DNA from 4 places in the Paenibacillus sp. sgz302115 genome. Region 4 is predicted to be linked to each of the others. Evidence: riboswitches for the same ligand, from Rfam matches in the RefSeq annotation. Region 4 holds a riboswitch; each other region holds the start of a gene.
What was found. Region 4 has a riboswitch for cyclic di-GMP ahead of AC0LWN_RS12335 (flagellar assembly protein A). Riboswitches for the same ligand answer to the same signal wherever they lie in the genome.

Region 1 (5,974 bases), on a different contig from region 4:
CGTTGGTGTCTGCGTTGGTGTTGGTGTCGGCGTCGGCGTTGGTGTTGGTGTTGGTGTTGGCGTTGGTGTCGGCGTTGGCGTCGGCGTCGGCGTTGGTGTCGGCTCCGGCGTTGGTGTCGGCGTTGGTGTTGGTGTCGGCGTTGGCGTCGGCGTCGGCGTTGGTGTCGGCTCCGGCGTTGGTGTCGGCGTTGGTGTTGGTGTCGGCGTCGGCGTTGGTGTTGGCGTCGGCTCCGGCGTTGGCGTTGGCGTTGGTGTCGGCGTTGGCGTTGGTGTCGGCGTCGGCGTTGGTGTTGGTGTTGGTGTTGGCGTCGGTTTTGGCGTCGGTGTCGGTTTCGGCGTCGGCGTCGGTTTTGGCGTCGGCGGTGGTGTCGGCGTCGATGTTGGTGTTGGCGTCGGCGTCGGCGTCGGTTTTGGTGTTGGTGTTGGTGTTGGCGTTGGTGTCGGCGTCGGCGTTGGTGTCGGCGTCGGCGTTGGCGTCGCCGTCGGTTTTGGCGTTGCCGTTGGTTTTGGCGTTTCCGTCGGTTTTGGCGTTTCCGTCGGTTTTGGCGTCGGCGTCGGTTTTGGCGTCGGCGTTGGTTTTGGCGTCGGCGTTGGTTTTGGCGTCGGCGTCGGTTTTGGCGTCGGCGTTGGTTTTGGTGTCGGCGTCGGTTTCGGCGTTGCCGTCGGTTTTGGCGTTTCCGTTGGTTTTGGCGTCGCCGTCGGTTTTGGCGTCGGCGTTGGTGTTGACGTCGGTGTTGGCGTCGGCGTCGGTTTTGGCGTTTCCGTTGGCGTCGGCGTCGGTTTTGGCGTCGCCGTCGGCGTCGGCGTCGGTGTTGGTGTCGGTGTCGGTGTCGGCGTCGGTGTCGGCGTTGGTGTCGGTGTCGGCGTTGGTGTTGGCGTCGCCGTCGGTGTCGGCGTCGGCGTCGGCGTCGGTTTTGGCGTCGGCGTTGGTGTTGGCGTCGGTGTCGGTGTCGCACTCGGTGTTGGTGTTGGCGTTAAAGGTGGTTCCGTTCCCTGGTACGGATAATGGTGCATCTGCACATGTCCGTTGAACGATTTTGCAATGAGTGTGCCGTGCAGTTCCGCATAATCATAGTACACTTCGGCCCGTGGCGCTAATATAGTGCCATTAATGGTTGTGTTGCCAATTTTCAAATCAGTGGCTTCATAAAAATTAAATAATACCTTATTGGGATTGCTCCCATCAATTTGAAAGCTCGGGATTTTCACTGAGGTCCCGCTTACATTGATAACAACCGTTGCATTCCCCGTTATATTGAACACCATATTATTGGTCGCTGCCCAATCGGCTGCAGTCATATTTATAACATTGTAGGGCTTTGGGGCATTGATGGTTATTTTTCCATAATCCCTGACAAAGGGCTGTGTCTGCGGCAATGCGGCCAGCTCGCTCGAACGCCCGATCAAAAACTGCTCCTCCGCTGCGAAATCAATCGGTGTATCTTTTCGCGAGCCCCCCTGAAGTGTAGTGCTTGAATCAGCCGTTAGAGTACCACCGTATACAGTTGTTCCATGAACAGTCCCATTCGAAAAAGTAATGTTCTTGCCGGCGATAAGCACGTCTCCGCCCGGGGCATCCTTGGATACACCGTACCCCTGCAAAGTAATATTCCCTGCGGCCGCGAGCCTTCCATGAATCTGATCGTATGACTGCGTAAAATCCCCAAAGATAAAAGCATTAAAATTGCCGGCTACCCCCAAAACCGGTGTAGGAGTATAGGGCATACTGGCCGCTGCTTTAACCTCCCATCCCCCAGTAATCACACTGCCTACTGTCAGCATTCCTGCCAATAGCAGAGCTGCCGTCTTTTGCATTTTTTTCTTCAATCGCATGCACCTCCTATTAATTACTCTATGATTTCAAGAAAAAACTATAACAACAAAAAGACCGCCAAGAAGGGTTAGCTTCACGGCGGCCGGACAATCATAACCTGTCTAGCAGGCTTTAGATTCCTGACTTTGCGTCCCGTTCTTTCGAACGGTTTGCGTTTTACATGATCGTATGATTTTTTTAAATTTCAGATAGTCTATGATATTTGTTACTTTCGACCTAATGTCAGTTTAGCCGCTCCACCTCCATATTGTCAATCTATTCCTTTTTATTTTTTTGGAAGCTTGGATGAGAAAATCCGCTGCAAACCGCCATGCATAAGGATTAACCAGCTTGATCCAGTCTGAAACAGTGTTCAACAACGGCGTATCCGGTAGCTTCTTCTGCTTCATGTAATCTTCTCGTTATTCGAAACCACTAATTTTCATTATTAAAATTTAGTCTTTTTGAACTATTTGTCGAACATTGCTGCGTGAAGTCCAACCATCCTTATAATGCAAAAAAACTGTCGCCGAAAGTTACCGGCAGCAGTTTTTCAAAAGATAAAAATTTATATGTTTTACCCCATAAATTATCCTTATCTTTCTGGAGAAACGGAAGCCGTTTCTTCTTGTCGACATCTATGTATGCTATATGCGCTATCGTGTCCAGGCAATGCGGATATAGCGGGTTTGCATTTTATAACAGTTGCATCCAGCCAATCATGGACACCCAAAGCGGAATACTCAGGAGCAAACCGAATACCAAACCACGGCGGAGACTTCCTTCATGAATCATCACAATTCTCCTTTTGAGGTGCTTTATTTTTTCAAGCTTCAATCTTTAATATTTCAATTTTAATATAAAATAATTCTTCTGATTTTATTGTGAAATTTATCACATTTATCGACTTGTTTTAAAATACTATTGATTATTTTTTGAAGGCCGGGTTACAATGCGAATATACGTTCTCTTTATGAGGTGATGAATCCCATGCATAGGGTGGAGAGTACAGACAATACGCTGGTCAAATCTTATATTATGCTGCCGCTGATTATATCGGCTTTTGAGCGCGATGCTGCCATTCTGTCCAAGGAGCTGCGCACCCCCGCCCCCTACATAGAGGTTCTTAATACAGCCGCGAATGCGGCAACCGCTGATCTGCGTGATGTGCGTGCTGAAATGAGAACACGGGGCGTCAAGGTCTACGAACAACTACGGCGGGAGGACGGTATGGAGGTCAAATTTGTCTGCCGGGGGTATCATGAGCGGATGCTGCTGCTGGACCATATCATTGCCACTCAGGCCACGATCCATATGCGCAAATACCTGAAGCTGGATATCTCCAGTTCCCGGATGCGAAGCAGCTAAATGCCTTATTTTCTCACAAAAAAAGGCCCCGCCATAAAAGCCGGCAAGACCATAAGTGGATAACAATCACATTAATACCTTCCAATAGCCCAGCGAGCCAAGAATAACAATCAGCGCTACAGGATATAGAATTTTTCGGCTCACCTTGTCCTTAAACGTAAAAAACAAGCAAAGCATACAAAGCCACGCAATAAGAAGACTTCCCATTCCTTATGCATACGCCCTTTCCTGTGTATCCGGATTAGCTCCTGGCGCAAGACTGCGCTTCAAAACATATATACTAAGATTACCCGCGAGCTAACCCAATCATACCACTAAACAGCTTGGATAGCTCCCCAAAGAGAATACTACTCCCTCTCCGGGACAGGGTGCTCCCAGAAACTCAGCCGTCCTTTAGCAGGTATGGGGTCAGCAAGCAAATCTGCACCTTCCAGCTTCCAGGCAAACCGCCCTTCAGCATAATCGCCAAAAATATATTCATTGCCGCCCGGCCAACCCTCCCCGGCATTCTCAGGAGTCACCTCATGGCACTCGGTAAGGCGGCATGTGGCGATAATGGCTCCGGCGGGCAGATTGTCAGCGGTGAATCCGTGCCGGGCCAATACCGATTTATACGGCTCTTGTCTGCACACGGACTTGTCTATGCCCATCCCGGCATGAATAGCCAGTTCACCGCGATAAGATGTTCTCCATGAACGGGTTTCGAATTGCTTTTCTCCAAGAGCGGCCAATGTCGCCCAGGGCTGCCGGATCGTCAAGCATCTCATTGTCGCCGCCTCCTCACCCTAACAAAAAATGCAATCCAAAGCTCTATAAGCTCCCGGCGGCGATGGCCTCAATCTCAATCAACAGATCATCCCTGATCAGCTTGCGGACTTCAACTGCTGAGCTGGCCGGCGGATTGAGGGTATTGATGTACTGGTCCCGAATATCCCGGACAACCTGCATTTTGGAAATGTCGGTCACAAAAAACGTCAATTTCACCACATCATCAAAGCTGGCTTCCGCAGCCTCCAAGGCGCCTTTGATATTTTCAAATACTTGCTTTGTCTGTGCCGCCAGATCCCCTGCCCCTACAACTTGGCCATCCTTGTTCATGGCTATCTGTCCGGAGATATAGAGCGTCCGTGCATTCCTGACTTCCACCACACTCGTGTACCCGGAGGATACCGGCAAGGTTTCAGGATTTATAAATTTCACCCGTTCATTCTGCATGTAGGCTTCCCCCATTCCAATGAATCCAATGGTGTATAAGCTCTGGAATCATATAAAGATAAGGATTAACAATCATCCTATGCATTGCAACAAAAAATAAAGCCGGGGCGCTTGTTCCCGCATCAATTCCACCCGGGGAGGGCGAAGTTGACGGCTCCGGTTTTTCAAGCCCATATTGCTCTGTCAGCCTATCTTTTGTTCCACTGTCGATAACAGTTCCGTCAACCGCCGCGTAGATAAGTCCAGGCTGCAAAAAGGCCGCCATGAAGATCAGTAAAGCTGTGAATAGGATTACGGATTTTTTCTTAGTGCTCATCATTACCATCCTTATTAACGGACTCATACCGCTGGCGGATTTCAAGATTTTTGGCATGATTATATAGATCCAAAGCCACAATCCCTCTGCGTGCAAGCTTCACAAATAGAACAAAAGCATAGATCCCTAGTCCAGTGCATACCAGCCAAACTAAGAATGCAAATACACTAAATCCTCCAAAAAATATACCTGGCTGCGACACCATTTCTTCACGCCCCTATCCATATTGTTGTCGGCACTTTCCGAACTCAATACTGTTTAGTATATTGGATATGGAACAATATGTAAATCTCCCCGAAAGTCCGTAAACTGTGCTTTAAAGGTCTAACCATGATTTTGCCATGCGAAATGCCACCCGCCTAAATGTTATAGTAGTGTTATACAGGAGGTGCTATTTATGATAAATAACGATGAACAATTTATTGAAGTAGCTATAAAAATGGCTTTTAAGGCTAGAGAAGAGGGAAATGAACCCTTCGGTGCAATCTTAGTAAAAAATAACGAAATTGTAATGTATGGAGAAAATAAAATAAATAGTTATTGTGATCCTACACATCATGTTGAAATTGGACTTATACGCACTTTTTGCTCTGAGAACAACATTTTTGATCTTAATGAATATACTTTGTATACCAGCTGTGAACCTTGCGTAATGTGTACAGGAGCTATGGTATGGTCTAATTTAGGAAAAATAGTCTATAGTGTGTCACATGATCAGCTGGCAGAAATTGCAGGCAGTAATATAATGATTTCATGTAAGGAAGTTATCGAAAAAAGTCCACATAAGCCGGTCGTAATAGAAAAAGTATTAAATGCCGAAGGGCTAAAAGTATTCGAGGGATATACCTTTTCCCATTGAATTCACTTCCATGTTATTCGAGTATTTCAGAATAACATGGATATTTTTTCCCCACAAAAAAAGCACGACCCCCAAAACCCCGGAAGCCGCGCCATGATTGAATTCTTAAGGATGCTGGTGAAGGGAATTGAACCCCCGGCCTACGCATTACGAGTGCGTTGCTCTACCCCTGAGCTACACCAGCTTAAAGCATACTTTTTCTGTCAAACAAAATACATTATACAGCGTCTGGAGAAAAACGCAACCCTTTCTCTCATAGTCCTTGCCTTTAACCCCAGCCTGCCCGCTCTTCCTTCGGTCTAGTCTCCCGGAACTATTGCTCCAGCAGCTTGCGCTCCACCGACTCCAGCTTGCTGCGGCTCGTAGAGACCTTGTCGCGGCGGTCATCTATCTTAAGTGAAGT
Region 2 (8,536 bases), on a different contig from region 4:
CGACAAGCTGAAGCTCACCTGGAACTTCGAAGCCAGCCAAGGGGCCGGCGAGTTTAAATAAGCACACACAAATAAAATAATCGAGGAGGGTTTACATTATGGGTATTAAAAAAACATTGGGCTTCGGTATTGCGTCGGCAGCTTTGGGATTGTCTTTGATCGGGGGAGGCACCTTCGCTTACTTCAGCGACACTGCGCAGAGTACAGCAACCTTTGCTGCCGGCACGCTGGACCTGAATACCATTCCAACGGAGATCGTTAATCTCAGCAACCTCAAGCCAGGCGATATTGCGGTGCGCAACTTCACACTGCAGAACAGCGGAACACTGGATATCAAAGAGCTGAAGCTCGCCAGTGCATACACAGTAACCGATGCAGGAACGAATAACGGTGCGCAGGATCTCGGGGATCATTTTAAAGTGAAGCTCCTGAAAGACACCTATGTCAGCGGCGATATTACCAATTATGTTCTCGGAGAGATTTCGCTCAAGGATTTGAAAAATACGTCAAACTATGATTTGATCAGCACAGGCGCAATCCCTGGCGGCATCAGTGCCGGACAATCCAAGGTGTTCAAGGTAGCCTTCGTATTTGTCGACAACGGTCAGGATCAGAACGTGTTCCAGGGGGATAAATTGTCCCTCACCTGGACATTCAACGCCAAACAAGGCCCCGGTGAATTGAAATAAGCCTCATCCCGCGCAAAAACGGCGTATCCTCCCTCATCCGGGCGGGGTATGCCGTTTTTCTTCCTGCTCACCGCTTTGCTGAAGCATTGATTTTTGTCCGTTATGCGAAAATTTGTTATACTGTTAACAAAAAATGCGGAGGGGCGTTTAATCGTGCCGGATAATATGGGTAGCCGCATCCATCAACTCCGTCTGGAAAAAGGCTTGTCCTTATCCGAGCTGGCTGACAAGGCTGATGTGGCGAAATCATACTTAAGCAATGTTGAAAGAAATATTCAATCCAACCCCTCAATTCAATTCATTGAAAAAATCGCCGATGCGCTTCAGGTTTCCATCCATACTCTCCTCTATGGCGAGCCCGCAGATACGGAAGAGCCGCCCCTGGACGGCGAATGGTTCCGGCTCGTTCAGGAAGCTATGGCCTCAGGCATAAGCAAACGGGAATTCAAAGAGTTTCTGGATTATCAAAAATGGCGGCTGGAGCAGAAGGATCAATAGTTCGAGAAATATAAGGATACAGTATAGTGTGATACTTATACTTTCTCATATTTGCAGAAAAGGACACAGCGGATTCCGCTGTGCCCTTTTCCGTATATATCCCTGCATCGAAAACGCCCTACATGACCTGCAATGCCTTCTCGCCCAATGCTTTCTCACTGAAAAACCGGCGGATCTCCTCCGCCCCGATGCCCGCCTTCCTGGCCGACATCAGCAAATGCACCCATTCTAAATCCAGATCAACTGTCTGCAGTTCTCCGTTATTCCCCTGGTTGGACTTTTCCAAGATATCTCCTCCTAGAATATTTGCGTCCCCAGGCAGTCCGGCCGTCGTAGTATTTCTACATTAGACCCGAGACTTTGTGCCCCTGCCTTTCAGCAGGTTTACCCTTTACTGGACCCTTTACATGAAAGGATCTGGCTAGAAACTAATGTAACCGTTACCCGCAATAACATTATACAGAATCTCACAGAAGAAGTGTGTCGATTTTCGGATTTTTTTTTGCTAAGTCGTGCAAAAGATTAGCTTTTTTTGCAAGGCTTTGTCCGGGTAATAAAGCTTGTGAGACTGACCATGAATTGCATCATAGTAAACGATATCCGTTATTCATCATTCATGGGCTGAATCATGCCGTTTTGCGAACGGATTGCACGAAAGTATGAATTGATTACACGCCTCGAAAGTAGCACAATAAGATGAGAAATGAAACCGCAAACATTGCAGCTCCACCGGGCGCTGACGCCTAGTGCCGCACGTGGGGTTCATCCGTTGGGAGGATGCATTCATGGCAGTCAAAGAGCCCTATAACGAAACCATTTGGAGTAAATATCACGGACCCAATCTGGGCTACATTCAGGAAAAATATGAACAGTTTGTTAAGGACCCCGCTTCAGTAGAGCATCATTACCGCGAGCTTTTTACGGTGTACGGACCTCCTCCGCTCACCCCAGATGTTTTGCCGGCTCCGAAGCCTGCGCTTTCGGGAGATACGGAGTGGCTTAGAAAAGCCGTAAGAGCTTCCAAGCTGATTGCCAATATCCGTATATATGGCCATATGGCCGCTAATATTGACCCGCTTGTCCGGGGGAACAACCCCATGGCGAAATGGCTGGAATACGAAACCTATGACCTCACCCGCGAAGACCTGACCGCGCTGCCCGCATCACTGATCTGGGAGAACGCACCGGATGAAGTCAAGACCGCCTGGGATGCCGTTCACCGGATGCGCCAGGCCTATACCCGGACCATAGCCTACGAATTCGGGCATGTACACGAAGAGCAGGAGCTGCGCTGGCTGAACAGCCAGGCAGAGTCCACCAGCTCGCCCGCACCCTTGACGAGCGGTGAGCGCAAGGAGCTGCTGAACCGTCTGATTCAAGTGGAGCAGTTCGAAACCTTCCTGCACAAAACCTTTGTCGGCCAGAAGCGCTTCAGCCTGGAAGGCAATGACGCCCTGGTGCCGATGCTTGATGAGATTGTCCGCGCTGCCGCACATGATGGCGCAGAGCATATCCTGATGGGCATGGCCCACCGTGGACGGCTGAATGTGCTGGCGCATATTCTGGGCAAGCCTTATGAAATTATTTTCTCGGAATTCCACCATTCTCCGAACAAGGAGCTGTTCCCGTCCGAAGGCTCCATGGGGATCAACTATGGCTGGACCGGAGATGTCAAATACCATCTGGGCGCTGACCGGGCTGTCCGTGAAGGGGAGACGGTACGTACCCGGATCACGCTGGCTAACAACCCGAGCCACCTGGAATTCGTCAACCCTGTCGTTGAAGGCTTCACTCGCGCGGCCCAGGAGGACCGGAATACGGCGGGATTGCCAAAGCTTAATACTAACAAGGCTATTGCTGTGCTGATGCACGGCGATGCTGCTTTCCCGGGTGAAGGCATTGTTGCTGAGACGCTGAATATCGGCAAGCTGAGTGGATACACCAACGGCGGCACGGTGCATATTATCGTCAATAACCGGATTGGTTTTACGACCGAAAGCGAGGATTCCCGGTCCACCCATTATGCCAGCGACCTTGCCAAAGGCTACGAAATTCCGGTTGTCCATGTCAACGCGGATGATCCCGAGGCCTGCATTGCGGCTGTCCGGCTGGCCTGCGCTTACCGCAACCAGTTCAAGAAGGATTTCCTGATTGACTTGATCGGCTACCGCCGTCATGGCCATAATGAGATGGATGATCCGGAAACGACGCAGCCGCTTGTATACAGCAAAGTGCGCAACCATCCTACGGTCTATCGTATATATGCAGAGCGCCTGCAGCGGGAGAAGATCGTCACGGAAGACGAAGTGAAGCAAATGAACAGCGCGGCAGAGAACGTGCTGCAGCAAGCCTTTGACCAGATGAAGGAAGGCAAGCACAAGAGCGGAGAGGCTAAAACCTCTGTGCAACTGTTGACGGATACCCCGCAGCCGCAAACCACAGCGGTTGCGCTTAGCAGTCTGCAGCAGATAAACCGCGAGCTGCTGACAGTGCCGGACGGCTTCAAGGTCTATCCGAAGCTGGAACGGATTCTGCAGCGCCGCAAGGATGCGCTGAATGACGGGGAACGGGTAGACTGGGCGCTGGCGGAAGCCCTGGCCTTCGCCAGTATCCTGACAGACGGCACACCGATTCGTCTGAGCGGCCAGGATTCCCAGCGCGGCACCTTCGCCCATCGCCATCTGGTTCTGCATGACAGTGACACGGGCGCCCTGTTCTCTCCGCTGCATCAACTCAGCGACGCCAAGGCCTCCTTCGGCGTGTACAACAGCCCGCTGTCGGAAGCATCGGTGCTGGGGTACGAGTACGGCTACAACGTGTTCGCCCCGGAAACCTTCGTGCTCTGGGAAGCGCAGTACGGCGATTTCGCCAACGCCGCGCAAGTGATTATCGACCAGTTCATCTCTGCTGGACGTGCCAAATGGACACAGCGCAGCAATCTGACCATCCTGCTGCCGCACGGCTACGAAGGACAGGGACCGGAGCATTCCAGCGCTAGGCTGGAACGGTATTTGCAGCTCTCCGCAGAGGAGAACTGGACTGTGGCGAACCTGAGCTCTGCCGCACAGTATTTCCATCTGCTGCGCCGCCAAGCGGCCCTTTGCGGCAGCGTGGATGCCCGCCCGCTGGTGATCATGGCGCCCAAGAGTCTGATCCGCAACCCGCGCAGCACCTCCCCGGGCGCCGCGCTGGCCTCGGGCGACTTCCAGCCTGTACTGCCGGAGCCGCTGCTCGGAGCTAATCCCGGCGAGGTGAAACGGCTGGTTGTCTGCAGCGGCAAGGTGACGCTTGACCTGCAGACCGAGCTTGAGGCCGCCAAAGATCAGGATTGGTCCTGGCTGCATATCCTCCGCCTGGAGCAGCTCTACCCGTTCCCGGAACGCGAGCTGGCTGCTTACCTCAGCACCTTCCGGTCGCTTGAGGAAATCGTCTGGGTACAGGAGGAGCCGAAGAATATGGGCGGCTGGAGCTATGCGGAGCCCCGGCTGCGCGCCATCGCCCCGCAGAAGGCTGGCGTGCAATATATCGGCCGTCCGGAGCGTTCCAGCCCGGCCAGCGGATACGCTGACGTGCATGCTTTTGAGCAGCGGCGTATAGTTACAGAAGCCCTGAAATTAAATACGCAAGTACAAGCGGCTGTACCGTCCTCTTAAACAGAGGATGGTGTTACGATAACGTTAACTAATATGTTTGGGGAGGTAACGGCCTGTGTCCGAAATTAAAGTACCCGATTTGGGCGAATCCATTTCCGAAGGAACCATTTACAAATGGCTGGTGAAAGAGGGCGACACCGTCGGCCAGGGGGATGTGCTGGCAGAGCTGGAGACCGACAAGGTCAATCTGGAGATCAGCGCGGAGGAGGACGGCGTCATCTCCTCCATCCTGCGCCAGGCCGGCGAGAACGTAGCCGTCGGCGAAGCGATTGGCATCATCGGCAGCGGCGCCGGCACGGCAAGCGCTGCTGCGCCGCAGGCGGCTGACGGCGGCAAGCCGGAAGCCGCAGCGGTGGTAGCAGCGGTGCCAGCGCCCGCTGCCGAAGCTCCCGCCGCACCCGAAGGAGCGGCGGCGGGCACTGCGGCCCTGGCTTCGCCGGGGGCGCGCAAGCTTGCGCGGGAGCGGGGCATCGACCTCGGCGAGGTCAGTGCCCGCGACCCCATCGGCCGGATCGCCCAGGCCGATGTGCTGGGACACGGCGCAGCCGGGCCGGGGGCCGCTGCGCCAAGCGCTCCGGCGGCGGCCCGGCCGGAGCCGGTGAAGCCTCCTGCGGCGCTGGGCAAAGCGCCGCAGGAGGACGGCAAAGCCGTCGAGCGCAAGCGCATGTCGCGCAGACGGCTGACGATTGCCAGCCGCCTGGTCGAAGCGCAGCAGACGGCGGCCATGCTGACCACCTTCAACGAGGTGGATATGACCGCAATCCTCGACATCCGCAAGCGCCGCAAGGATGCCTTCAAAGAGAAGCATGATGTCGGACTCGGCTTCATGTCCTTCTTCACCAAGGCCGTGATCGGCGCGCTTAAGGCCTATCCGCTGCTGAACGCAGAGATTGACGGCGAGGATCTGCTGATCAAAAAATACTACGACATCGGCATTGCCGTTGCCGCCAAGGAAGGACTCGTGGTTCCGGTTGTCCGCGACGCCGACCGGCTAAGCTTCCCGGAAATTGAGCGGCAAATCGGCGAACTGGCCTCCAAGGCCCGCGCCAACACGCTCAGCCTGACAGAGCTGCAAGGCGGCACCTTCACCATCACTAACGGCGGGGTATTCGGATCGCTGTTGTCGACACCGATCCTCAACACGCCACAGGTCGGCATTCTCGGCATGCACAAGATCCAGCTTCGTCCAATCGCCCTGGATGAAGAAAGAAGCGTCAACCGCCCGATGATGTACATCGCCCTCTCCTACGATCACCGGATTGTAGACGGTTCAGAGGCAGTAAGCTTCCTGGTTAAAGTCAAGGAACTGCTCGAAGACCCTGAAGCGCTGCTGCTGGAAGGGTAATCTTATTACATTGCAAGAGGCCCACAAGGACAGTTACGGCGTCCTCGTGGGCCTCTATTTTCTATCCCTCCTACACAGGTTATTTGTCTGATCCCCTTTGCAGCGCCGCCTCTACCTCAAATCTTGCATCATGTGCAGCCTCGTGCATATCCAGACTTCATTCCTGTGCTTCATACAAACCGAGTTGGAATTACTCCACCTAAATCCACTGATTTTCGCCTTTTAGCAACGCTTAATGGATTTTCTCCACCTAATTCAAGCAAATCCGCCACATCCCAGCCTTTTTCTTCGATTTAGGTCTACTTTTTCCAACTAACTCTTTTGCAGGGCTTGCACAGCTCTGATTAGTGGGAGAATATCCAACTAACAGAGTTTATTAGACTAAACATGGTGTTTATGCGGCGCCATCAGAAGAATAAAACGTGTATTCGGGATAAGATTATCTACTCGATTATTGGAACTAGTACGAGAATATACAAACATTTTCCCGGAAAAGCCATCCCCGTCCCCCATAGCCTGCATGCATCACCCGCTTGCTATACGCAAGCTTCTACCCTTCTGGCCTACAGTCCGCCCTTGATCAACTCGCCAGCCAGCTTCAGCAGTTGCTCCTTGGTCAATTCTCGGTCCCCATAAGTGGTAAGCGTATAATACGCATCCTGATCTTCGTCGTACCAGTTCAAATAATGGTAGCTGAACCCCGGCTTGATATCCGGCCTGAGCACATGATTGTAGACTAGATCCCGGCCTTCTACCTTAAGCTTCTCTGGCGTGTTCCCCGGCTCCTGATATACCATTACCTCGCCACCATTCAGCAGGGCGGCCGATATGTCGACTCTGGCTCCTTGCTTCGTATAAGTAGCTTGCACAGATCCGGTTTCGGTCCAAGGCACCACCTTCATGAACAGATTCCGCTTCTTATCCTGTTTCGCCTCGCCAATCAGCTTACTTAGCGTCTGACGGTAAAACGGGCTGCTGTCCTGCCCTGCCTTTGTTGGATATTGGGGATACACTACACCACGATTAAACGTATAGCCTCCCGCTGTCTTGGGAAGCACCACTGGCGAGTTCTTTCGGTTCATTTCTTCGAGAAAAGCGGAGTAATCTGTCAGCCGGTTCTCCTTGTAGGCAAATTGCAGCATGCTCCCCGTTCCCTCAGAGACCGGCTCTCCTCTGACATAATAGGCGATTGCCTCACCCGGCTTGGCAAAATTCATCAGCTTCTGCTCATACTTGTAATATGAGGATATTCCCTGCGGCTTCAGTTCCGGCGCAAAATGCTGCACCTTGACCTCGCCCGCCTTATTGCGGATCTGGATATACTCCGAGGTCGCGTAAGCTGTGACTGCGATCAGCAGCAGCATAATTAACATCCCTGAAGCGGCCGCCGGTTTGCGTGCAGTCCTTATACCGCTCAAGCTCAAGCCCCGCCCGGTTCCCCTTATACGCACCATTACCCGCTCTGTCACCTCAATGCCCGGCAGCTGCTCATCGCGGACAGCGGCAGCCCTTATATCTTTGTACTCATAGCCGATTCCTTCTCGTTCCAATGGATCTCCTCCTCCGCTTTCATGGCTTCCCGTACTTTCTGCTTAATGCGCTCCATTCTTTTGTGCAGGCTATTGGCGCTGCTGTTCAGAATCTCGCTCATTTCCTGAAAGGTCAGCTCTTCGAATACCCGCAGCACCAGAATATTCCGTTCCTCCAGCGACAGCTGCATGAGCGCCGCCGATAATACCGGACTGTACAGCCGCTCCTCCACTAACTGCTCCGGGCCTGCAGCCACGGTCTCAGGACGAAAAATGCGCATTACCCGCGCCTGTAACTGCCGCCTGCGCAGCAGATTCAGACAATGATTCCAGGCGATACGATATAGCCAGGCCGAGAAGCTTACCGTTGGCTTGTACCTCCGCAAGGACTGGTAGGCTTTGACCAGGATGTCCTGAACGGCATCCTCAGCATCCTGCCTGTTCCCCAGAAGACGGCAGCAATATCGGTAAATGGGCTGCTGAAAAGCAGCAACAATCAAGCTGTACTGCTCGACCTCCCCCTTCTGAACACTGACGATTACAGCTTCGACTTGCTTCATATCCGGTAAATGCTCCTGTGACGTTGCCAGCACCTCCTTTGCTTGTATATTTCTATAACAAATGACCGCTGCAAAAAGTGCCTTCGCCGCCAAAATGATATGTACATATGAATCGTTCTCTTGTTCTACGTAACTCTAGGATATAGCATGATGCCCAGCTTGTGGCCTGTATCTGCACAAAAAAGAGATGCCCGCCATCCGTTTGCACGGGGCTGAACATCTCTTTTTCGGATCATATTCTCTTTGTCTACAATCTTTCAGC
Region 3 (8,536 bases), on a different contig from region 4:
AATCACAGCTATACCCTCCCCCACCAGTTCAATGGACAAACGGCCGGCCAGACGCACGAGCGCATTTTTAGCCAAATCATAATACAGGTTGTCAATATATTTATACTGGTCCCAAAAAGTAGTATGGATAATCAGTTTACCGGATTCTCCGCCGCCCCGCATCAATGGGAGCGCATAATAATTCGTCATAAGCTGCGCCCGCACTCCGGCTGTGAACATATTGTCCCAATGCTCTGGCGGCAGCTCCCACAGAGGTTTGCTTTCTATAGGAAGCTGATTGCCTCCCCATACGTTGTTGACCAGAATATCAAGTCTGCCCTGCTCTGCCGCAATCTGCCCGATCGCAGCCTCCGTATCGCTGTCAATTGTGTGGTCACAGCGTATCGCGGAACCTGCTCCACCCATGCCCGTAATCTCGCGCAGCACTTCATAGATTGTTTCTTTGCGCTGACCCGGCTGTTCAGAGTGTGCAGTTCTGCCTGTAATGTAGACGTAGGCCCCCGCCTTTGCCAATTCCAGGGCAATCCCCCTCCCTGCCCCTCTGCTCCCGCCGGTAACAAGCGCTACTTTTCCCTTCAGGTTCGTCATTTGTACAGCTCCTCTCTTATGACTTTCATAATCATCATAAGCTTTATATATGACACCAATTGACATATATTTATGCTAAACTAAAAATATTCATTTTACTCAAACTCACCGTAGAAAGGAGCTCATCATGAGAGCCGACCGTTTGTTATCCATCCTCCTGCTGCTGCAAAGCCGCGGCAAAATCACCTCCAAGGAACTGGCGCAGACTCTGGAGGTGTCAGAGCGGACGATTCTCCGCGACATGGAGGCGCTAAGTGCTTCAGGTGTGCCCGTGCTCGCTGAAAGGGGCCGTGATGGCGGCTGGATGCTCAGCGAAGGCTACAGGACCTCCCTGACCGGCATGAAACCCCAAGAGATTGGATCATTGCTGCTGACGGCTGATACTGCAATCCTCAACGCTCTTGGGATTCAGGAGGATTTCTCCTCCGCTGCCCGCAAGCTGGAGGCCGCCACCTCCAAGCTTCCTGATTCCCCGCTTGCCTTTCTAAATCAGCGAATCCATATTGATGGCGCGGGTTGGCATCCTTCAAGTGAATCATACCCGTTCCTCTCTTTGCTGCAGGAGGCGCTCTGGGAGAACCGCAAGGTCAAGATCAGCTATATGCGTGATGGAGAATGCAAGGAGCGGCTAATTTCGCCGCTGGGGCTGGTAGCCAAACGAGGAGTATGGTATGTCGTTGCCGGAACCGATGGAGAATTCAGAACCTTCCGGGTCTCCAGACTGGCAGCAGCCGAAATTACAGATGAGACATTTACGCGCCCGGAAGGCTTTGAGCTTGCCGCTTATTGGGAGCAATCCACGGCTTTGTTCAAATCTGCTCTCCCCCGCTTCCCCGCAAAGCTGCTGGTGAACGGCAGAGCGATGGAGGAGCTGGAGCGGGAACGCTATGTGTCAATTACCAGCAGCAGCGCAGCAGCGCAGCCGGAATGGCTGTCCGTGGATGCCGATTTCAATACTCTGGAATCCGCCTGCCGCATTGTGCTTTCGCTAAGCCCGGATGTCATTGCCGTTGCTCCTGGAGAACTTGTCGAACGGGTAACCTGCACCCTTGCCGAAACCGTAACGTTATATAAGAAGTTCACACACAAAAACAAACATAAATAGGCTCAAAAAAAGGTTTTATGTCAGTTCTTACAATAGACCAAACCTCCACGATCCGCCTATAATATTACAGTAAACAATTTTATTTAGGGGGAACTTTTATGATGGCATGGATGAACAAGCTTCCTTTAAAACAAAGAATTATTGCCGGATGTTACCTGATCGCCGCTTTATTCGCTGTTCCTGTTCTGATCACACTCATTGTGATGGGCAAAATCATTATCGGCGTTATTTTAGTAGCGGTACTGGCAGCCTTAACCTATCCTCTCGCACGCGTTGTTGAGAGAACGCTTACATCTTCGTTCGAAGACATCTCCAACGTAACTCATACCATAGCCAAAGGGGATTTTACCAGCCGCGCTGACGAAAACGGTTCCATGGGCGACATTAGCCGTTCCTTCAATACCATGATCGACAAGCTGAAGAAGATTCTTACTGAAGCGTCGCAAATCACCCGCCAAGTCATGGATGCGAGCCGTGGCATTGAAGACAAGAACCAGAACCTGAAGCTTGTGATGGCCCAGGTTGCCTCCTCCTCCAATGAGCTGGCTCTTGGCGCTAATGAAATCTCTGTAGATATCGCAGATATGACAGAGTCGATCAAGGATATAGAAACGAAAGTATCCAATTACACAAGCTCCACCAAGGAAATGAACAGACGCTCCGTACATACGCTGGAATTGGTTGAAAAAGGCCGTCAGTCGGTAGATACGCAAGCGGAAGGCATGCGTAAAAATATACAAGCCACCCAAAAGGTAGCCGACACGATTGAAGCACTCTCACAAAATGCCCGCGGCATCACGATGATCACCAAGACGATAACGGAAATCGCCGAGCAGACGAACCTGCTGTCGCTCAACGCTTCCATTGAAGCCGCCCGTGCAGGCGAACATGGCCGGGGATTCGCTGTGGTGGCCCAGGAGGTCCGTAAGCTTGCCGAGGAATCCACCTCCTCAACCAAAGAGGTGTTCAGTCTGGTGCGCAGCATTGAGAGCGACATCAAGCAGGCGATTGAGCATATTGCCATCAACGAGGAAGTCGTTCAGGTACAGAATGAAATGATCATTGAAACGGCTAATATTTTCGCTCAAATTGTGCAAAGCGTTCAATACATAACCGAGCAAATCGCTTCATTCTCTGCTGAAAGCGACCTTATGCTGGAGAGTGCGCTCAGAATTTCCGGGGCCATCGAAAATATCTCCGCAATTACCGAGCAGACAGCCGCAGGCACCGAAGAGGTCTCCGCATCTATGAACGAACAGATCAATGCCCTCAAGTCCGTTGCCGAAGAGACAGAAAAGATGACCCAAGCTGTATTCCAGTTGCAAAAAACAATCCATATTTTCAAATTTTAGGCATCCCCTGCAATGCTGCCGCTTGAGCAAAAAATGCTCATGCGGCAGTTTTTTTGTGTTTACAATTTTCTTGATGTAATATTCACCAAACACTGAATTTTCGCAGTATAAAATGATATTTTCAATTTGCATTTATATCTGTATAAGCTGAGCTTGAAAAATGAATCCAAAGGACGATAATGCCGCAAGGAATGCTTGTACGATTATGATTGGCAACTGGAAGTCTAAGCACTCCCACAGTTCCGGCCATCCTCCGTAATAACTATCAATAGCACCATGGTCCGGCATTTCAAATCCCGTTTGCATTTTAGGACTTTTTCACCTGGGACTTTATTATTTTATTTCCTGCATTAATATTCACTTGACATGCAAATCAATAAATGTCGTTAATCGTTATATTCGTCAAATTTCGAGCTTATTTGATCAAATATATTGACAAAAGCAGCGCTAGGAATATATTGTAAAGTAAAATTATGCTTTATTTCATTAATAAAAATATATTGGCAAAATTCTCCGAAAGGGAATGACGCAAAGCCATGGATCTACAGTCTCATGCTTTCCCGGGACCATGACAGCCAGGTTGCTCAAGAACCGGAACGTCTGTATTATGTTTCTCTCGTTCAACCTGGTTATTTAGCAGCTGCCTGTGCTCCTTCTGAGTGCAGGTTTTCTATTTAAGCTAAATAAATAATAACATTGGGTGGGGTGGATTTTCTGAAAACAGTCGCAGATTATATGGCTCAGGCACTACGAAACCTCGGTGTAACACATTCTTTTGGCATAATCGGCAAGTCTATTTGTCCTGTAGTTCTGAAGATGGTTGATCATGGCATTGAGTTTATTCCCGGAAGACATGAATCCAGTTCCGGGTTCGAAGCCGCAGGTTATGCTCTAAAAACCGGCGGCCTTGGAGTGGCCTTCGGCACCTCCGGTCCAGGCGGAACCAATCTGCTTACCGCTGCAGCGCATGCCAAGGCGAACAACCTTCCTGTGCTGTTCATTACCGGCCATCAATCCATCAAAGAGCTGGGGATTCCCCAGTGCCAGGATTCTTCGAACTATCTTGCCGATCTGGCGGATATGTTCAGACCCGCAACTCTTTTCAGCAAGCTGGTTGAACGCGGAGATCATTTCAGCACCATATTTAATCATGCCATTTCGACGGCTTTAAGCGGTAAACGTGGTCCTGTCCACCTGTGCATCCCTTTTGATGTGCAGACAGAACTCCTTGAAGAGTGCCGGATTGTGATCCCTGAACGGGAAAGTCTGATCAGCCACAGTAATTTCGAGCGGGTAATCACGGCTATCAATCAATCCAGCCATCCCCTCATCATTGCCGGCAAAGGCGTCAACCGCTCCGGAGCGCATAAAGAGCTGGTTCAGCTCGCAGAGACGTTCAATATTCCTGTTGTGACTTCTCCAGGGGGCAAAGGCGCTATTGCCTGGGATCATCCGCTGTATCACGGTCCAATCGGTGTCGGCGGCTGCAAGCATGGCGAAGATTTATTGAACCGCAGCGATTTGTTCATCGTGCTCGGTTCGCGGCTGAGCGATATGACAATCTGCAATCTCAAGGCGGAGAACCATCCGCAAACCTTGATTCAATTTGATGTCGACCCTACGTTTGTCGGGAAAATATTAAACTCTCCTACCATCTCTGTCAGCGGCGATTTGCGTGATAATCTGGCGTTCTACCTGCAGAATATCGATACCAGCAGCATTCCGGCACGTGAACCGGAGACATCCCCGCGTTATACAGAAGAGCTGCCTGTATTGTCCAAGCTTTCTCTCGCTTCGGTAATGAGCACACTGAGCGAACAGCTCCCTTATAATAACACCCTCTTTGTTGATGACGGCAGCCATGGCTTCAATGCCGTGAAATGGTACAACGTGAAGAAACCTGGCAGCTTTGTCTTTGACGCCTACTTTGCCTGCATGGGCAATTCAATTGGCATGTCTATAGGCGCTAAGGTGGCCTCTCCTGAGGAAACCATTGTCTGCATTACCGGCGATGGCTGCTTTATGATGCTCGGAACAGAAATCAACACCGCCGTGTGCAAGAATATTCCGGTCATCTTTATCGTGGTGAACAATATGCAGCTCGACATGGCATTGAAGGGTATGCAAAAAACTACAGGCCGGATTGACGGCACCCTCTTTGAGGTTCCAGTGGATGCGGTAAAATTCGCCGAATCGCTGGGCGCTACGGGCTATAGATGCGAAACTGCAGAACAGTTTACTTCAGCGCTGAATGAAGCAGTTGCATCGAACCGTGTCGCTGTCATTGAGCTGTTGACCGACCGTGACGAAGTGCCTCCTACGGCCCACCGTACCTTGAATCTCAACTAAGAAGAACCATCTGCACCATCACACTATAGGGGGCGTCTTTCGTGAAGAACAATATCAACAGTGGTTTTGAGCATTTCTCCAATCTGTCCGGCGATTATGGCGCCAAGGCGCTGGCTCCGGTTAAAGAGCATTTTCCCGAATTGGCTGAGTTTATTATGGGCAATGCCTACGGCGATATTTTCCAGCGTACTGCTATCGGTTCTGATTGGAAGGAAATCGCCGTCATATCCTCGCTGATTACGATGGGACAGTACGAGCAGTTGGGAGTCCATTACGTGATGGCGCTCCGTGTGGGAATGACCGTGGAGCAGATTAAGGGCATTCTGCTGCATCTGGTGCCGGTTATCGGCGCTCCAAGAGTCATTTCGGCCTTTAATGTGCTGCTCGACACGCTGGAGGAAATCAAATAAGTTCTTTTGCGACAAAATTATACAATATTCGACTTTATTCTTGCATTATAGTTAAAATTATGGTTATATTTAAAGGGAAAATATCCCAAAACAAAGGTTTTAATGTCGATTTTCGACATATAAATATAAGTTTTTTTGAATTTTAATACTTATGCTTCACACAATTTAATTACTTAGGAGAGATCAGCAAATGGGAAAATTTATTTTGAACACCGATTCTGTTAAAAAGGTCATTAAAATTGAACTGGAAGGTACTTTCTCAAACGACGATGGCCTTAAGTCAATCCAGGCTTATCAGCAAACCATCAATCCAATTACACCTGCTGAATATGCACTTGACATTGACTGCAGAAAGCTGAATGTAACCGCTCCTGATGTTGTGCCTTTGCTGGAAAGCTGCTTCGTAATGTTCAAGGCTGACGGATTTGATAAAGTGAGCCTTACTCTGGAAAATAACCCGATCCTCAAAATGCAGCTTGCCCGTCTGGGCCGCAAGGCAGGACTTGAAAACCTGGAGATCATTTCAACTGTTTCTGCTTAATTAAATATTTCCGAAGCAAGTTTTGTTCGAAGAGAAGTATCAGGAAGTTTATTCTCACAAAACTTTGAGGAGGATTAATATGGCCGGAATTCGAATTAAGGACATTGATATCTATCATCCAAGCAAAAAGATTGGCAATGACTTTTTCATACAACATTTTGATGAAAAGGGTATTGATATCCGTGGTCTTCTGGCTACTCTGGGCCGTGAAAGCCGCTACAGCATTGACAGCAAGGATGAAAACTCTCTGACAATGGCTTTTGAGGCCGCAAGCAATGTGCTGGATAAGACGGGACTGACCGGGGCTGATATTGACCTTATCGCTTATGCGAGCCAAACTCCTGAATATATTTTTCCTACGAATTCATTGATGATCCATCGGCTGATCGGCGGAGCATCGCATACGATTTGTATCGACAGCAATGCGAACTGTGCGGGCATGACGGCATCGGTGGAGCAGGTTAGCCGGCAAATGATGGCCAACCCGAGAATCCGCCGGGCGCTGGTCATCGGCTCCGACCATGTTGCACCGCATGCGAACAAAAACGATCCTGTCTATTATGCCAATTTCGGCGACGCCGCTGCTGCACTCATTCTGGAGCGTGATGAGAACTCCGTAGGCTTCATTGATTCCATCTACCAGACAGACACCTGTGTATACGGGAACTCGTTGTTCCCTGCGGAAGGATTGGCTAACCTTGGACGTGAAGGCGTGGATGCGGGAGAGTTCAATGTGAGATTCATTCCCTTTGATGATTCCATTTGTGTGGACGCGGCGTCAGAATCAATTAACACGCTGCTGAGCATCAATGAGATTGAGCCGGAATCCATCAAAGCGGCCTGCTTCTCGCAATTGTCACTGCCGAACATCCGTGCGGTTTCCGAGAAGACCGGCATCGACAACGACGTTGCCGTCTACATCGGCGATGAATTCGGATATACTTCGACTAGCAGCCCTTTTGTCGCTCTGCATAAAGCGGTAACTACGGGACAAATCGAGCGCGGCGACAAGGTCCTGTTCTGGACCGTTGGCGCAGGCTGGCAAAACGTAGCTTTTGTAATCGAGTACTAGAGTTAATGATAAAAGAGCGGCCTGCAAGCAGAATTCTGCTGCAGGCCGCTCCTTTGTTGCTGGCGTCTCCTGTATTCAATTCGGCTTGCTCTTGCTCTCACCGATATCCTTCATGCTTCTCCCAGCCCATAGTGCGCGATACAGCATCCTGCCAGGCTTCGTAACGCCGTTCCCGCTCTGCCTCCTCCATGTACGGCAGGAAGACCTTCTCGGCCTTATTAAAGCGCTCAAGCTGCTCTCTGGTCCAAATCCCCGAGGTCAGACCGGCAAGCAGCGCTGCCCCGAGTGCTGTCGTCTCCGCATACGTTGTCCGCGTAACCCTGCTTCCCAGAATATCTGCTTGAAACTGCATAAGCAGATCATTGCGCACAGCGCCGCCATCAACCCTGAGCCCTGTCAGCGGCATGCCGGCGTCCTTTTCCATGGCTCCGATCACATCACGCGATTGAAAAGCAAGCGATTCCAGTGTAGCACGCACCAAATGCCCCGCTGTAGTGCCACGGGTCAAGCCGAAGACCGCACCTCTGGCATACATATCCCAATACGGTGCGCCAAGCCCAGTGAAGGCAGGGACGACTACAACCCCTTCACTGTCCTCTACCTCCCCGGCCCGCTCCTCCGAGTCCGCCGGTCCCTCAATAAGCCCCAGTCCCTCATGCAGCCATTGCACGGCGGCTCCGGCTACGAACACACTCCCTTCGAGGGCGTAATACAATTCGTCGCCCATGCCCCAAGCTACAGTGGTCAGCAGTCCATGACTGGAGGCAACGGCTTCAGTCCCTGTATTCATGAGAATAAAACAGCCTGTGCCGTAGGTATTCTTGGCGCTGCCGGCCTCAAGACATGTATGTCCGAACAAGGCAGCCTGCTGATCCCCCAGCACGGAACGTATTGGAATTTCTGCTCCGAACCAGCGGGCTTCAGCCGCTCCGAATTCTCCGCCGGACATTCTAACCTCCGGCAGAATAGAGGAGGGAATTCCGAGTTTTTCGATAAGGGGTGCATCCCAACTGCGCTCATGCAGATTAAAGAGCATAGTCCGCGATGCATTCGTAACATCCGTGGCGTGCACAGCGCCACCTGTGAGCTTCCAGATCAGCCAGCTATCAATGGTCCCTG
Region 4 (8,536 bases):
TGAATATCCCCGGCTTGATGATCGGCAGAATAACCTTCGTCAGCACATCGCGGCGGCTGGCCCCAAGGTCGCGGGCGGCATCGGTCAGCGTCGGGCTCATCTCCTGCAGATGCGGCAGGATCATCAGCACAGCAATCGGCACACTGAACGCCACATGCGAGAGCAGCACAGAAGTGAAGCCGAGCTTGATGCCGACAATCGTGAACAGGATCAGGAACGAGGCTCCGATAATCACGTCCGGGCTGACGATCAGCACGTTGTTCAGCGAGAGCAGCGTATTTTTCGCGCGGCGGTTGCGGGTGCGCTGGATGGCTAGTGCGCCGATAATCGCAATCAGCGTGGCAATGGCCGAAGACAGCAGCGCAATCACCAGCGTATTAATGACAATAATGATCAGCCGTGTATCCTGAAGGACTTCTCGGTAATAATCCAGCGTGAAGCCTTCAAATTTATGCATCGTGCCCCCGCTGTTGAAGGAGTAGTACATCAGATACAGGATGGGTACGTACAGTACGATGAAGACCAGCACCAGATAGAGATTCGCGAACCCGTTTTTATTCCTCACTGGCGCACCCCTCTCTTCGAGCCGCCCGTCAGCACCATGAACAGCGCCATAATCACGATCAGGAAGACCGCAACCGTAGAGCCCATGCCCCAGTCCTGCGTCACAAGAAAATGTTGCTCAATCGCCGTACCCAGCGTGATGACACGGTTGCCGGCAATGAGGCGTGTGATCATAAACAGTGACAGCGCCGGGATGAACACCGCCATACAGCCGGAGCGCACCCCCGAAATCGTCAGCGGAAAAATCACCCGCCGGAACGTCGTCCACCCGGAAGCGCCCAAATCGCGCGCCGCATCCACCAGCGATAAATTCAGCTCCTCCAGGGCGCTGAAGATCGGCAGAATCATAAACGGAATAAAAATATACACCGATACAAACACAAAGCTGAATCCCGTAAAGAGGATTTGCTGTTCCCCGATGCCGAGCAGATCGAAGAAATTGTTGACCGGCCCGAAGGTGCCGAAGATGCCGATGAAGGCATACGTCTTCAGCAGCAGATTAATCCACGTTGGCAAAATAATCAGCAGCAGCCACAGCTGCTTATGCTTCGTCCGGGTCAGCAGATAGGCCGCCGGATAAGCCACGAGGAGCGAGAACAGAGTGATCAGGAACGCATACCAGAAGGAATTAAGCATCATTCTCATATACACCGGCGTAAAGAAATTCACGTAATTATCCAGTGTTAAATGCCCATCCAGGTCAAACAGGGAGTAATAGATAACGAGCAGCACCGGGGCTATGACGAACAGCGCAATCCATAAGTAATAAGGGATGAGATAATACGACCGGCCCTTATTCTTCATGGCTCTCCACCTCGCCGTAAGCTTCCAGACGTTTGTCGAACTCTTCCTCCGTCTCACCGAAACGCATAACATGAATCGCTTCCGGATCAAAATAAAGCCCGATCTCGCCGCCAACCTCCGCCTTGCGCGTGGAATGCACCAGCCATTCATGGCCGGATTCATCGTAGCAGCTGATCTCGTAATGCACGCCACGGAACAGTTGGGAGTCCACACGCACACGCAGCTTGCCCTGCTCAAGTCCGGTAATCTCCAGGTCCTCAGGGCGAATAACGATTTCTACCGCTTCATTTGGCCTAAGCCCGGCATCCACACATTCAAAGCGGTGTCCATTAAATTCCACCAGATAATCCTCAATCATTACGCCCGGCACAATGTTCGACTCCCCGATGAAGTCGGCCACGAAGCGGTTAATCGGCTCATCATAAATATCATTGGGCGTGCCGCTCTGCTCGATCAGTCCGCCGTTCATGACAAAGATCCAGTCCGACATCGCGAGCGCCTCTTCCTGGTCATGGGTTACGAAGATGAAGGTAATGCCCAGCCGCTGCTGCATTTCCCGCAGGATATACTGCATTTCCGTCCGCAGCTTCAGATCAAGCGCCGACAGAGGCTCGTCCAGCAGCAGCACCTGCGGCTCGTTGACGATGGCACGGGCAATCGCCACACGTTGTCTTTGTCCGCCAGACATTTCGGTGATGGCGCGTTGATCATAGCCGGTCAGGTTGACGAAGCGCAGCGCCTCCTGCACCTTTTGCGCGATTACATCCTTCTTCATCTTCTTGATACGCAGTCCAAAGGCCACATTCTCGAATACGTTCAGGTGCGGAAACAAGGCATAGTCCTGAAAAACCGTATTGACCTGCCGTTCGTTGGCGGGAATGTGGTTGATAAGCTGGCCGTTCATCATAATAGAGCCTTCAGTCGGCTCGGCAAAACCGGCGATCAGCCGCAGAATAGTCGTCTTCCCGCAGCCCGAAGGGCCAAGCAGCGTATAGAATTTACCGCGTTCAATTTCGAAGCTGACTCCCTTTAATACGGGCTCTTCGTCATCATATTGCTTAATAACCTTATCAAATGAAATAATAGTGCCTTCCGGGGTAGCTATAGCTAACAACCTCCCTTGTCATATGTAGTTTGATCTATTTTATCCGCTCCTTGCGGGAGATCATCCGAATGATGAACATGTCCAGCGCGTGCAAGTGACAATTCCTTCCTTGCTTCGACATTCTTTCATATTATACAGCATAAAGGTTTAGCCCCATATATGCGATAACATACTTTGTAAAAAGCCGTAGCGTAAACTTAACAAGTTCGTAAAAATTAGTGCTCTCCAGCCCTATTTTGCGGTGCTATAATGAAAACGTCTGAAAAAGAGTTTCATTTTTCTTTACAATTCCGAAATTTTCTTAATATTCCGAAAGAAGATGACGTCCATGAACGAAGGCTTACAGGACCGCCTGGAGAAATTCGGCCTGTCTTTATATGTGATACGTGTTACAGTGGCTGCCTCACTTTCCTGGCTCACCGTAAATACCCTCTATCACGACAGCTACTTATATTTCGCCCCGCTGGCCGCGATTCTGATTACGCAGGGGAGCGTCAAGGCCTCCTTTGAAAAGGGCGTTTACCGCATGACCGGCGTTGTGCTCGGCGGAATCGTCAGCATGATTGTGGGCCGCTTCTTCCATGTTAGCGCACTCTCCATTCTGCTGATGCTGCTGATCGGGATCGGGGTTGCCACAGCGTGCCGGATCAATATTCAGGCCATCTCCCAGGTCGGCGTAACTTCTGTTCTGGCACTTACCTTCTATAATGGTCATTATATCGAGTGGCGTGTAGCCGAAACGCTGATTGGAGTAGCAATTGCTCTGATCATCAATATGATTATCGTTCCGCCCAAGGGGTTCGTCAAGGTAAAAAGCTTGGCACTGGAAGCAAGCCTGCTGCTGGCAGATGCCTTGAGCGGCCAGGCGGATGGCGGAAGGGAATCAGCTCAGGCTTCAGACGCGCTGGGACGCTCCGCAACACTGCTGGGCAAGAGTGAACAGCAGCAGAAGGAGCTTCATTTTACTATTACCCATTATCAGTGCCGCAGCGAGCTGCGCGGACTATCACAGGCAACCAGGCATCTCAAGAAAATTCATTCCTATGTAAAAGAAATCCGCACAGACATCACGCTGCTGCCTTCGCATTATGCCGCAGCCGATTGGATGGCTGCGGTCGTAACAGCCACCGCAGACTGCATCGCCCTCTATGGCTCCAAGACCTTGTCGGATGCCGAATGCCAGCGTTCACTTCCCGAAGCGCTGCACAAGGCCCGCGATCTTCAGCTCTCCTGTTTCTCCGAACTGCAGGGGCAATGCTCCCTGACCACCCTGCGCGATCTGGGTGCGGTCTTCTCCCACCTGAACCGGGTGCTGGAAGAAATTGAGCAGGCTGACTATCTGGTGATGTCGGCCGCACCGGTGAAAGCCAAGTCTGAAGCCGCACAAGCCGTGCGTTTCACACAAAAGGGACTCTCCCACAAGCTGTAAGCTTAGGGAGCGTCCTTTTTTTCTTTTCCCCCCAGCTTCCTCCACCCTCCTAATTTATGTCAATAAATCAACAATTATCTGCATTTTTCATAATTTATGTCCGGATTCTATTATTTCAGTTGAAAAATAGCTACTTTAGTACTAGAATTAATGTTGTTTGAAGAAGTTATTTTTGAACTCAATACCAGTATTGACCACTTTTGTCGATAACAGTCGATTTAGTTTGCCTCATGTTGAGTGTATATCATTGATCTATTCCTAAAAGCAAACTGCCCGAAAGGACAGGACGCAAAGCTATGGGCTTAAGAATGCATCAACACTGCATTTATGGTCGCCAGGCTGCCAATAGAGACACCATCAGGTCGGCTTCACGGCTCCATGATGTTCTTTTCTGTACAGATGACATTGATTATACGAAAAGCGAGGTTACACGAATGGCGCAGCATATTATGGAACGGTCACGGTATGAGTTCTTTGCTTCCATGCTGCTTGGGAGGCCCGATCTCCTGAAACTTTACTCTGTGGATGCTCAGGCATTTACCGGGACAGACAGAGATAAGAACGGTGTCATCATCATCCAGAACAACGAAATTTTTATCACCTCACCTCTGCCTGGCGGCAAGCCGGCTGTAATCTCCGCTCTCCATCCTGTAATCTTGAAGATAAACCAGCAGACAATAACAGCTCCAACTCAAGTCACCGCCTGCGATCAAATAAGCTGGGATATTTGCGAGAAGCCGCAATACCAGATTACCGTATCCGATGACAAGCTCAAAGTATACTTTACACTTTACCGTGCTGAAAAGTACGCCTGGAACCTGGTCAACACCCCTGCCTCAGCCAATGTTACTGTGCGGGCCGAACTGAACCGTGATGTGGTGCTGTCCACACTTTCAATAGAACAGATTATAGCCGGCTTTGAGAAAAGCCCCCTCATAGGCAATCTTAACATTCCGGCACTTTACGAAGAGCTGAATAACCCTACATATCTTCCTGTATGCATTGCCGAAGGCAAAGCTCCCGTTCCCGGCACGGATGCCAGTCTCGAGCTGCTGTTCCCGGAGAACCTGGCGAATGAATTCAACCGGGGAGAGCAGACGGCAAAAGAAACCGGACACCAAGGATCACCCGCTATCCGGGAAGGTGAGGTGTTCGCCCGGAAACTGCCTCCGCAGGAGGGGTTGCCTGGCTTTGACGTGTTCGGATATGTGCTGCCGCCACCGCCGCCGCAGGACATTACACTTATAGCCGGAGCATATGCATCGCTGCAGCCAAGCGGTGAGATTACTGCCCAACGTAATGGCAGACCGCGCATAACGGGAAGCGGAAGCTTCGTCAAAACCATTGATTTTCCCGAAGCTCATATTATCCCTGAGGATGGCGAGCCTGCGGCCGGCACAATTATGTTCCCCGGTGATGTGGTTGTGCTCAGAGACATAGAACAACATACAGTGATTGAAGCGTTGGGAAACGTCTACATATATGGTAATGTTATTGGTTCTACAATCACTGCGACGGGCAGCATTTTGGTCCGGGGGAAGGTTGTGGACAGCGGGCTGTATGCAGGGGCGTTCGGTGTAATCCACAACCGCCTGTGCAGCTTCTCCAAGCTGCTCATGCAAGAGGTCGGCGGGCTTAGAGAAGCTGCCCGGATGCTGGCGGAGACCGTCGAGTCGGTGCAGCGAACCGTGAAATACGGACTGGTCGTCTTGCTCCTGCTGGAGAATAAATACAACCACCTTCCAGCTATGATCAGTAATCTGCAAGAGCTGCTTGCCGGGATGAGCCCTGCCTATCCGCAGGATACCGAACCGCTTAAGCGCATGCTGGATATTTTCCTGCATCCCGGCCGATTTACCAGATTCTTTACGGATAACGTGCTGAGTTCCTTCGAGAAGCTGCTCATGGATTTCTATGACGGAATCGCCTTTTTGCAGGAAGAGAACGTTCGTATTGATATTGCCGGGTCTCATGGCAGCATCATCAAATCCGGCGGCAATCTGCATATTCACGAGGAAGGCATTACGAAGAGCAAGCTGTTCTCCTCCGGCAATATTTATTTCGAGCGGCAAGATTCGGCCTGCGAGTACTCTACCGTGGAAGCAACAGGAGATATCACCGCACAGAGAGTTGGCCAGGATTCGGCTTCTGCATCCGCGCTGCTGGCAGGCGGGAAAATTACAGTCCGCAGAATCTGCAACACCTCAGTAACCGTTGGCGAATATTCTGCAGCGATTACTGCACCGGAGGAGGGGCTTGAGTTCACAGCAGAAAGCCTGCAGCAGAGAAATCAGGCCGACACAGCTTCCCCTGCCGCTGATTGACAAGGCCGCTTTTTCAATATGTGTGGAGGTATTTATAATGAATAATTCATGGTTTACCGTTCAGCAAATTGATGAAGCCACCTTCGCAATTAGTGAATACGGGCATTGGGAGAAGGTGCATTCCTTTCTGCTGCTGGGGCAGGAGAAGGCAGCGCTGATCGACACCGGACTCGGAATCGGCAATATCAGAACCATCACCGACACCTTGACCCGTCTGCCAGTTGAGGTTCTTACAACACATGTACATACGGACCATATTGGGAGTCACGGGGAATTTGAGCGGATTTTTGTTCATGAGGGGGATCTCGATTGGCTGATGCACGGCATCAAGGGCCTGTCCATCGAGCAAATCCGCCGGGACATCAGCAGAGATATTACCCAGCCGACGCCAGACGGCTTCGATCCGGAGACCTACAAGCCTTTTCAGGGAGAGCCTGCAGGATTATTGCACGATGGAGACAGGATTGATCTGGGCGGAAGAACCTTGACCGTATATCATACGCCGGGCCATTCTCCGGGTCATGTTGCTTTTTTTGATGAGACTCATGGATTTTTGTTTACAGGCGATCTGCTGTATGACGAGACCCCGATCTATGCTTTTTACCCTTCGACCAGTCCGGTGGATTTGGTTCATTCACTGGAACGAATAGCAGAAATTGAGGGTGTCCGCACAATCTATGGTTCACACAACACCCTTGGCCTTGACCCGGAGATTTTAACGGAAGTGAAGCGGGCGGTGCGGTTGCTGCGGGACAATGATCTGGTCCGTTTCGGTACCGGCCTCCATACATTTAATGGATTCAGCATACAGTTCTGAGTTCGTGCAGGCTCTCTAATACTGCGGTCTATCCATGTCGAACGTCCGGCCGATGGCCGCATAGGTTGCTCCAGCGAGACGGCTGACCGGCTTCAGCTTCGCTGCATCAATCCGCCCGTTATGAATCAGTTCATCCTCCACGTAGAAGCCCAGCACTTCACCGATAATCATATCGCAGTGTCCCAGCTCCACATGCCGCGTGAGGCGGCATTCCATCGCGATTTTGCACTCTGCAACACGCGGAACCTTGACCATTTGCCCCGGAACCGGTGTTAACCCGGCCAGCTTAAGCTCGCTGATGCCTTCCGGCGCGTTAATGGAGGTGTGGTTGATGGCGGCGATATTGTCCTCATCCACGATATGCACCACAAACTCCCCATTGCCAAGAATATTGCTTGCCGTGTGTTTCATCTCTCCACTAGACTTCCGCACACAAGAGAACATAATCATCGGCGGCTCATCGTTCACAATATTAAAAAAACTGAATGGCGCAGCATTCACGACCCCCTGCTCATCTATTGAAGTAACAAAGGCAATCGGTCTTGGGATAATGCTGCCGATCAGCAGCTTGTAATTGTCGTGCGCGGTTTGTTCAGCAGTGCGGATATACATAAAGCACCTCCATTTTAATTGGGTACACGTTTCACCCTTCGGCTTATCCTTACATTAACCAGAATAATGCTGCTCACGATCAGCACCATGCCGATGATCAGATTCAAGGTAATCCGCTCATGCAGCAGGACCACACTTGAACCGATAGAAATCAGCGGAATCAGAAAAGTGAACGAGCCAACCTTCCCCGCTTCTCCCTCCTTGATTAGATTGAAGTATACCATCCAGCCCAGGGCAATGACAAAAACCGAGATGAATAACGTGTTCACAATAAAAGCCATGTTCCAGGTAATCGCCGACCAGTTCTCGGTGGCTGATCCGGCTGCCAGCAGAATGATGCCGCCTATCGTAATCTGCATCGCTGTCATCCACAGCATATCAACCCGTGCGGCATTGCGTTTCGTATAGACAGTCGCCAGAGCCCAGCTTAGCGCGCTCGCCAGAGCCAGCAGAATACCCGGAACCGAGATGCTGCCGGTAAAGCCGCCGATACTGAGCGAAGCCACCCCGAGAAAGCCGAGCAATAGACCCGCCAATTTCAGCCCGTACATGCTCTCGCCCAGCCACATCCAGGCAAAGATGCCCAGCAGCACGGGCTGCAGGAAGACAATGGCCGAGAACAGGCCGGAAGGTACATACTGCAGGCCGATGGTCTGGAAGCCATAATAGAAGACAATACTGAGAAAAGCCGAAATCAAATAAACCGGCCACAGCTTGCTGAAATGCAGCTCCTTCCGCTTCGGAAACGCGGCGGCGATGAGAATCACACCGGCGATAACCGTGCGGATGCCGGCAAACAGCAAGGGCGGGGCGTAATTTAAGGCGATTTTGGAGAGAGGCCAATTGATGCCCCAGACTATGACCAGGAAGATAAGCAAAGC

Region 1: it holds a riboswitch for cyclic di-GMP, as region 4 does, so the genes downstream of both, AC0LWN_RS29715 (choice-of-anchor A family protein) here and AC0LWN_RS12335 (flagellar assembly protein A) in region 4, are expected to answer to the same signal.
Region 2: it holds a riboswitch for cyclic di-GMP, as region 4 does, so the genes downstream of both, AC0LWN_RS21650 (anti-repressor SinI family protein) here and AC0LWN_RS12335 (flagellar assembly protein A) in region 4, are expected to answer to the same signal.
Region 3: it holds a riboswitch for cyclic di-GMP, as region 4 does, so the genes downstream of both, AC0LWN_RS19695 (thiamine pyrophosphate-binding protein) here and AC0LWN_RS12335 (flagellar assembly protein A) in region 4, are expected to answer to the same signal.

What each region holds. Positions count from the first base shown of each region.
Region 1 is NZ_JBVYOK010000029.1:56,634-62,607, reverse strand. Features, by position in the region: partial or broken gene AC0LWN_RS29715 (choice-of-anchor A family protein) at 1-1,827, opposite strand, end outside; cyclic di-GMP riboswitch class I at 1,909-1,998, opposite strand; gene AC0LWN_RS29710 (YhjD family protein) at 2,804-3,181, shown strand; gene AC0LWN_RS29705 (ASCH domain-containing protein) at 3,529-3,948, opposite strand; gene AC0LWN_RS29700 (RidA family protein) at 3,992-4,396, opposite strand; gene AC0LWN_RS29695 (hypothetical protein) at 4,386-4,712, opposite strand; gene AC0LWN_RS29690 (hypothetical protein) at 4,702-4,917, opposite strand; gene AC0LWN_RS29685 (nucleoside deaminase) at 5,110-5,571, shown strand; tRNA gene AC0LWN_RS29680 (tRNA-Thr) at 5,684-5,755, opposite strand; gene AC0LWN_RS29675 (MTH1187 family thiamine-binding protein) at 5,885-5,974, opposite strand, start outside.
Region 2 is NZ_JBVYOK010000013.1:24,162-32,697, forward strand. Features, by position in the region: gene AC0LWN_RS21635 (TasA family protein) at 1-61, shown strand, start outside; gene AC0LWN_RS21640 (TasA family protein) at 99-689, shown strand; gene AC0LWN_RS21645 (helix-turn-helix domain-containing protein) at 855-1,187, shown strand; gene AC0LWN_RS21650 (anti-repressor SinI family protein) at 1,306-1,473, opposite strand; cyclic di-GMP riboswitch class I at 1,502-1,586, opposite strand; gene AC0LWN_RS21655 (2-oxoglutarate dehydrogenase E1 component) at 1,973-4,840, shown strand; gene odhB (2-oxoglutarate dehydrogenase complex dihydrolipoyllysine-residue succinyltransferase) at 4,896-6,185, shown strand; gene AC0LWN_RS21665 (hypothetical protein) at 6,749-7,735, opposite strand; gene AC0LWN_RS21670 (RNA polymerase sigma factor) at 7,696-8,274, opposite strand.
Region 3 is NZ_JBVYOK010000011.1:5,516-14,051, forward strand. Features, by position in the region: gene AC0LWN_RS19680 (SDR family NAD(P)-dependent oxidoreductase) at 1-588, opposite strand, end outside; gene AC0LWN_RS19685 (helix-turn-helix transcriptional regulator) at 716-1,693, shown strand; gene AC0LWN_RS19690 (methyl-accepting chemotaxis protein) at 1,795-3,045, shown strand; cyclic di-GMP riboswitch class I at 3,538-3,633, shown strand; gene AC0LWN_RS19695 (thiamine pyrophosphate-binding protein) at 3,751-5,394, shown strand; gene AC0LWN_RS19700 (carboxymuconolactone decarboxylase family protein) at 5,436-5,804, shown strand; gene AC0LWN_RS19705 (hypothetical protein) at 5,995-6,345, shown strand; gene AC0LWN_RS19710 (3-oxoacyl-[acyl-carrier-protein] synthase III C-terminal domain-containing protein) at 6,425-7,417, shown strand; gene glpK (glycerol kinase GlpK) at 7,515-8,536, opposite strand, start outside.
Region 4 is NZ_JBVYOK010000005.1:80,017-88,552, forward strand. Features, by position in the region: gene AC0LWN_RS12315 (ABC transporter permease) at 1-565, opposite strand, end outside; gene AC0LWN_RS12320 (ABC transporter permease) at 562-1,368, opposite strand; gene AC0LWN_RS12325 (ABC transporter ATP-binding protein) at 1,358-2,482, opposite strand; gene AC0LWN_RS12330 (FUSC family protein) at 2,802-3,902, shown strand; cyclic di-GMP riboswitch class I at 4,156-4,249, shown strand; gene AC0LWN_RS12335 (flagellar assembly protein A) at 4,337-6,226, shown strand; gene AC0LWN_RS12340 (MBL fold metallo-hydrolase) at 6,264-7,043, shown strand; gene AC0LWN_RS12345 (flavin reductase family protein) at 7,059-7,655, opposite strand; gene AC0LWN_RS12350 (DMT family transporter) at 7,670-8,536, opposite strand, start outside.